2 regions of the Bacillus sp. JJ1521 genome follow, and region 2 is predicted to be linked to the other one. Evidence: a T-box and tRNA genes for the amino acid it is inferred to sense, from the RefSeq annotation. Region 2 holds a T-box; the other holds one or more tRNA genes.
The links. A T-box is a leader RNA that pairs with one kind of tRNA and senses whether it is charged. The one in region 2 lies ahead of V7147_RS05055 (valine--tRNA ligase), so its partner is inferred to be a tRNA-Val.
Positions count from the first base shown of each region.

Region 1: it encodes a tRNA-Val, which carries the amino acid that the T-box ahead of V7147_RS05055 (valine--tRNA ligase) is inferred to sense. The anticodon was not compared.

Region 1 covers NZ_JBALOX010000042.1:3,744-7,174, forward strand. The annotation lists gene V7147_RS07390 (pyruvate kinase) at 1-924, opposite strand, end outside; tRNA gene V7147_RS07395 (tRNA-Val) at 1,106-1,178, opposite strand; gene V7147_RS07400 (alpha/beta hydrolase) at 1,367-2,089, shown strand; gene V7147_RS07405 (YjcG family protein) at 2,395-2,910, shown strand; gene V7147_RS07410 (GNAT family N-acetyltransferase) at 2,918-3,340, shown strand; partial or broken gene V7147_RS07415 (DUF421 domain-containing protein) at 3,420-3,431, shown strand, end outside.
Region 2 covers NZ_JBALOX010000028.1:14,415-17,845, reverse strand. The annotation lists gene V7147_RS05060 (aspartate kinase) at 8-1,252, opposite strand; T-box leader at 1,590-1,819, shown strand; gene V7147_RS05055 (valine--tRNA ligase) at 1,918-3,431, shown strand, end outside.

The sequences.
Region 1 (3,431 bases), on a different contig from region 2:
AGAGTCTGGAAAGTTTATTCCATTTTCCGGGGATATTATTTCTTCCAATCTTCTTGTTAATATAATTTTCAATTCAATATATGTTCCAGTAATCGATGAGACCTTGGCAAAGATTTTCCCGTCATCAATATACACCCTATCTCCTATGCGAACATTCCGCACTGCTTTCGGAAGGGTAATTCCGACAGATGCTGGTTCTGATCCCTTTTTCGGATGGCCAACAAATTGATCGTCTTTATAAATTCGTAAAACATCATTTTTCTTTATTTTTATAACATTTTCTTTCATGCCTTTTTTTATTTTACTAGATATAATTGGCCCAATTCGAATTTTGGGTCCCGGCAGATCAATATAAATTTTGCATTCAGAAGCTTTTCCAGCACCACTTCCTTGATACTTCGCTTCAGTCATTTTTAATGTTTGAATCATCTTTTTCCAAACCATTAAATCGTCATGAGCACAGTTAATTCTCGCAATTGTCATGCCGGCTTTCAACAGATCATTAAAAACTTCAGGCGTTTTAAGCATGGAACTATCCAGGGTTACCATAATTTGTTGTTTGGTATTTGGTGCTTTTCCAAACAATTTATCTTTACGTTCTTCTTTTAATGTTTTCGCGGCGTTTACTTCAATATATTCCTTATTTGAATGTGGGATAGAATCTTCTTTTGAAAGGTGTTGAATGATTTTATTTAAGGAATACATGATATGGGGACTACTGTTAGAAAGTGGCAAAAATCCTTCTTCGAGTAAAACACGATTGATATTTGGTTGAAGCATTCTATTCAATATAAAAAAAGCTCTTAAATTAGTTTTACTAAGATTTGTGGAATCGACATAATTGTTTTGGGTATGTTGAAAAATGGTTGTTTGAACATCGCCCCTGAGTTTTTTTAAATATTCTTTTAGCTTCTCTTGATTCATTTCCGCCACATTCCTTTCAAGGAATTTCAAAAGTTAAACTTTATGTAACATTTTCAAACCATTAAATTTTGTAATGCATTTACATTATTCATTTATATTCAAACTTTGTATTATGTTGAAAAGTTAAATAAAAAAGCCCCAAATCCCTTATAAAAAAAGAGATTTGAAGCTTTTTAGTTGATGATTCCGAGAGGGCTCGAACCTCCGACCCCTACCCTGTCAAGGTAGTGCTCTCCCAGCTGAGCTACGGAATCAATATGTATGAATAATTCATAATATACATCGCTTTTAAAGGTTTGTCAATCAAATTTTAGTGTAAAACCATACCTAAGAAAAACACGTATAATAAGTATTTAGAATGATATGGATTTTTTCTGTGCTTTCCTTTTTTAAAACTGTATAATTAAGGATGTAAATTGTTTATTGGAGGATTAATAAGACGATGGTTAATAAAGGCACAGTTAGGGAAATGACTATACATAGTAAGATTTTAAACGAAGAACTTGAACTAATTGTTTATCTACCAGCTGCCTTCACTCCCCTATTTAAATACAATGTTCTCATCGCTCAGGACGGACGAGATTATTTTAATCTTGGCAGGGTTGCACGAGTTGCAGATCAGCTTTTAGAAACTGGTGAAATTAGCAATACCATTATTGTTGGGGTTCCTTATAAAAGCGTTGCGGACCGCCGTAGGAAGTATCACCCCGATGGTGAGCAACACCATTTATATAAGCGCTTTTTAGGGGAAGAACTGGTACCATTCCTTGATCAAGAGTTTCCAACTTATCAAATGGGCCAAGGTCGAGCACTAATTGGGGATTCACTAGCAGCGACTATATCACTTTTAACAGCACTTGAATACCCTCATACATTTGGAAAGGTGATCATGCAATCACCTCTTGTAAATCAGCATGTTCTTCAGAAGGTTGAACATTTTGGAGAGCCACACCTCCTTGATTTGTATCATGTCATTGGAACAGGTGAAACCGAAGTGAAAACGACAAAAGGTGATATCGAAGATTTTTTAACACCTAACCGTCAGTTGCATGACATCATTGTGGACAAGGGTTATCCCTATTTTTATGAGGAATTTAATGGCAACCATACATGGAAGTTTTGGCAGCCTGATTTACCAAGGGCCCTTTCAAAAATGTTGTTATAACTTTATTCAGTAGAAGTCTTCAACTTTTCTAAATATAGTTAAAGCCTCCGGCGGATGCCACGATTTTTCAATGGAAATTTTTCGAGCAGTAAGATCGAAGACTAAAAACGCCACATCCTGTGGCAACGTCTTCATGACCCACTTCATGTGGGCCTAAAAATCGGGCGCAAATACGCCAAAGCGTATTTGATTCTGTTTTAAGTATTCTATCATTTTCAGATATTTGATATAATTGTGTTATTATCTTCGTAAAACATCATTTGGTTCACGTTTTGAATTTATTAAACCATTAGGAGGGCAATAAAATGAAATATGGCATTGTTATCTTCCCGTCCAAAAAACTTCAAGACACGGCTAATTCTTATCGCAAACGCTATGACCCACATTATGCATTAATTACACCACATATCACGGTTAAGAATGCATTTGAAGCATCCGATGATGAAATTGTGGATATTACAAGGGAATTAGATGCGGTTTCCAAGCAGGTCGAACCATTTCAATTAAAGGTCTTAAAAGTTAGCTCCTTTTCACCTGTTAATAATGTAATTTACTTGAAAGTCGATCCTAATGAAGAATTACAAAAATTACATAATGCACTTCACTCTGGTTATTTTGAAGGAGAATCCGAGTATGCGTTTGTTCCCCATATTACAATTGGGCAAAAGCTATCCAGTGATGAGCATTCAGATGTATATGGTCAATTACGTATGTTAAAAATGGACCACGAGGAGCAAATTGACCGAATCCATCTCCTGTATCAGCTAGAAAACGGTTCATGGACCGTTTATGAGACATTTCGTTTAGGAAAGGAAAATTAAACACAGTATGGAAGCAAGAATTGTAACAACCAACAAAGAACTAGACGATGCCTACACAATTAGAAAAGTAGTTTTCGTTGAAGAACAGAATGTACCCCTTGAAGAAGAGATTGATCAATATGAAGATGAAGCTACACATGTTGTCCTTTATGATCACAATGAACCTGTAGGAGCTGGACGTTTCCGAGTGCTAGATGAATACGGTAAAGTGGAACGTATTTGTGTCCTCGCTTCACACCGTAAAAAAGGAGCTGGAAATGTCATTATGCATAAGATGGAGGACATTGCGAAAGAGCAAGGCATTTCAAAATTAAAGCTCAATGCTCAAACACAAGCAGAAAATTTTTATAAAAAACTAGGATATGAAACCGTATCGGGTCTTTTTATGGATGCTGGTATCCCTCATGTCACGATGATTAAGGAATTATAGGATGCCAATATGGCATCCTTTTTTCATGGATAAAAAAGGGAGAACCTGTTCATTCTACAATGATAAAGGGGTGAGATTGTTGGAGTTTTTT
Region 2 (3,431 bases):
ATATAAATTATAGTTTAACTTTTGCTTTTTCCTCTTCCACCGTTGCTAAGTTAAATGAATCATGTAAAGCTTCAACCGCACGTACCATACTTCCTTGTTCAACAACGGTGGAAACTTTGATTTCAGATGTACTTACCATTTTTACTTCAATGTTTTCTTTTGCAAGCACTTGGAACATATCAGCAGCAACCCCTGGGTTTGAAACCATTCCAGACCCTACAATTGAAACCTTCGCCAAACCATCTTCATGCTGGATGCTCTCATATTTTAATACACCCTTGTTATTTTCTAAAACAGCTAAAGTGTCACGTAAATCTGGTGTTTTTACTGAAAATGAAATATTTGTATGATTTTCATCAGTTTGGTTTTGAATGATGATATCAACGTTAAGACCATTCTTTGCAAGTGTACCAAAGATGGTTGATAGTGTGTGTAATTCATTTGGTAATCCAGATACTGTTACCCTTGTGATCTGGTCTTCAAAAGCAATTCCCCTAACAACAAGATTCTTTTCCATTGAAACTTCCTCCTCAATAATGGTTCCATTTTCTAGCTCTATACTTGAACGTACTTCAAGCGGCATTTCAAAGTTTTTCGCAAATTCAACTGCACGCGGGTGTAGCACACCAGCACCAAGGTTTGCAAGCTCCAGCATTTCATCATAGGAAATGGAATGAAGTTTACGTGCAGATGGCACAACGCGAGGATCTGTCGTATATACACCTGTTACATCTGTGTAGATATCACATTTGTCCGCGTTCAACGCTGCTGCAAGTGCAACTGCAGTTGTATCAGAGCCACCCCGTCCAAGAGTCGTTATATCTCCAGAACTACTGATTCCCTGGAATCCAGCAACAACTACGATTTTTCCTTCTTGAAGGCTATCGCTTACTCTTGAAACTTGAATATTTTCAATGCGGGCATTGCTATGTACGGCCTCAGTTTCAATACCTGCCTGCCACCCTGTATAAGATACGGCTTCATAGCCCTTTTCCTGTAGCGCCATTGTTAAAAGAGCGATTGTTATTTGTTCTCCTGTACTTAACAGCATATCCATCTCGCGTTTACTTGGCGAGCTTGTAATTTCATTTGCTAAGCTTACAAGCTGATCTGTAGTTTTACCCATTGCTGATACAACAACCACAACTTGGTTTCCTAATTGGACTTCCTGAATAACGCGATTTGCAACATTTTTAATTCTTTCTGGTGACCCTACTGAGGTGCCTCCAAACTTTTGTACGATACTCCCCATATCAATAACAGCTCCTTAAATAATCAATTGTGCCTTGGCATATTTGCGCCCGGATTTCTTTAGGCCCACACGATGTGGGCCACAATGACGTTGCCACAGGATGTGGCGTATTTAGTCTTAGATCTTACTGCTCGAAAGTTTACCTTTGAAAAATCGTGGCATCCACGGGGCTTTACCTTTATTTTAGTGGTAAATATCTGGTGAATAAGGTTACAAAAATTTGTGACAAATTGCATGGAGGAGAATAAAGTATAAAAAATTTGGCTACCCTTATTGACAATACCTATTGAAATTCATAAACATTAGTAGTAGAATCTTAAGGTAAATATATAATTGCTTACATACAATGAGAGGGAAGAGTACATCGAATACCCCTTCAGAGAGAGAAATCATTTGCTGAGAGATTTCTTAGGAACGTTACGATGGAAGGTCGCCCTTAAGTAGCTTTTATGAAAATTGAGTAGTAAAAGCCGGTGAAAAGCCGTTATCTTTTCTTGAGAGCATAGATAAAGCTTTTTTATCTATGAAAAAAGGTGGTACCGCGAATATACTCCATTCGTCCTTTTAATAAGGATGAGTGGAGTTTTTTATTTATTCAGCCAGGGCTGAATAAATACGCCAAGGCGCATTTGATTGAATTCGAAGCATTTTAAGGAGGAATTCTTATGGAAGGTAATGAAAAAACGCTATCAACAAAGTATGACCCGCAGGCGATTGAAGCGGGCCGCTATCAATATTGGTTGGATGGTAAATTTTTTGAAGCTAAAGACGATGCTGAGAAGAAACCATATACCATTGTCATTCCGCCACCAAACGTAACAGGAAAGTTACACCTAGGGCATGCGTGGGATACAACCTTACAGGATATCCTAACTCGTATAAAAAGAATGCAAGGCTATGATGTTCTATGGCTACCTGGAATGGACCATGCGGGTATCGCTACACAAGCCAAAGTTGAGGCTAAGCTACGTGAGGAAGGGAAAACTCGCTATGACTTAGGTCGTGAAAAATTCGTAGAAGAAACATGGAAGTGGAAGGAAGAATATGCTAGTCATATTCGTGAGCAATGGTCAAAGATAGGACTTGGTTTAGATTACTCAAGGGAACGATTCACACTTGATGAAGGCCTTTCAAAAGCAGTTCGTGAAGTATTCGTTGCCCTTTATAAAAAAGGTCTTATTTATCGCGGTGAATACATTATCAACTGGGACCCAGCAACAAAAACTGCCCTTTCAGACATCGAAGTTATCTATAAAGATGTTCAAGGTGCATTTTACCATATGCGTTATCCATTAGCTGATGGTAGCGGGTCTATTGAAATTGCAACAACTCGTCCAGAAACAATGCTAGGCGATACAGCCATTGCCGTTCACCCAGAGGATGAGCGTTTCAAACACTTAATTGGTAAAACAGTCATTCTCCCAATCGTAGGAAGAGAAATTCCGATTGTTGGTGATGATTATGTTGATATGGAATTTGGTTCTGGTGCTGTTAAAATCACACCTGCACACGACCCAAATGACTTCGAAGTTGGAAATCGCCACAATCTCGAGCGCGTCCTTGTTATGAATGAAGATGGAACAATGAATGCGAACGCTGGTAAATACCAAGGCATGGACCGTTTTGAATGCAGAAAGAAAATTGTAAAGGATTTGCAAGAAGAAGGCGTACTATTTAAAATTGAAGATCACCTTCATTCAGTAGGTCACAGTGAACGAAGTGGTGCAGTTGTTGAACCATATTTATCTACACAATGGTTTGTTAAAATGCAGCCACTAGCTGATGAAGCGATTAAGCTACAATCTCAGGAAGAAAAGGTACATTTCGTTCCGGATCGTTTTGAAAAAACATATCTACGTTGGATGGAAAACATTCGTGACTGGTGTATTTCCCGTCAATTATGGTGGGGTCACAGAATCCCAGCTTGGTACCATAAAGAAACAGGTGAGGTTTATGTTGACCATGAACCACCTAGTGACTCTGAAAACTGGGAGCAGGATAAAGATGTATTAGATACATGGTTTAGTTCGGCATTATGGCCATTTTCAACTATGGGCTGGCCTGATAAGGAAGCGGCAGATTTTAAACGCTACTATCCAACAGATGCTCTTGTAACAGGCTATGATATCATCTTCTTCTGGGTATCAAGAATGATTTTCCAAGGACTAGAATTTACAGG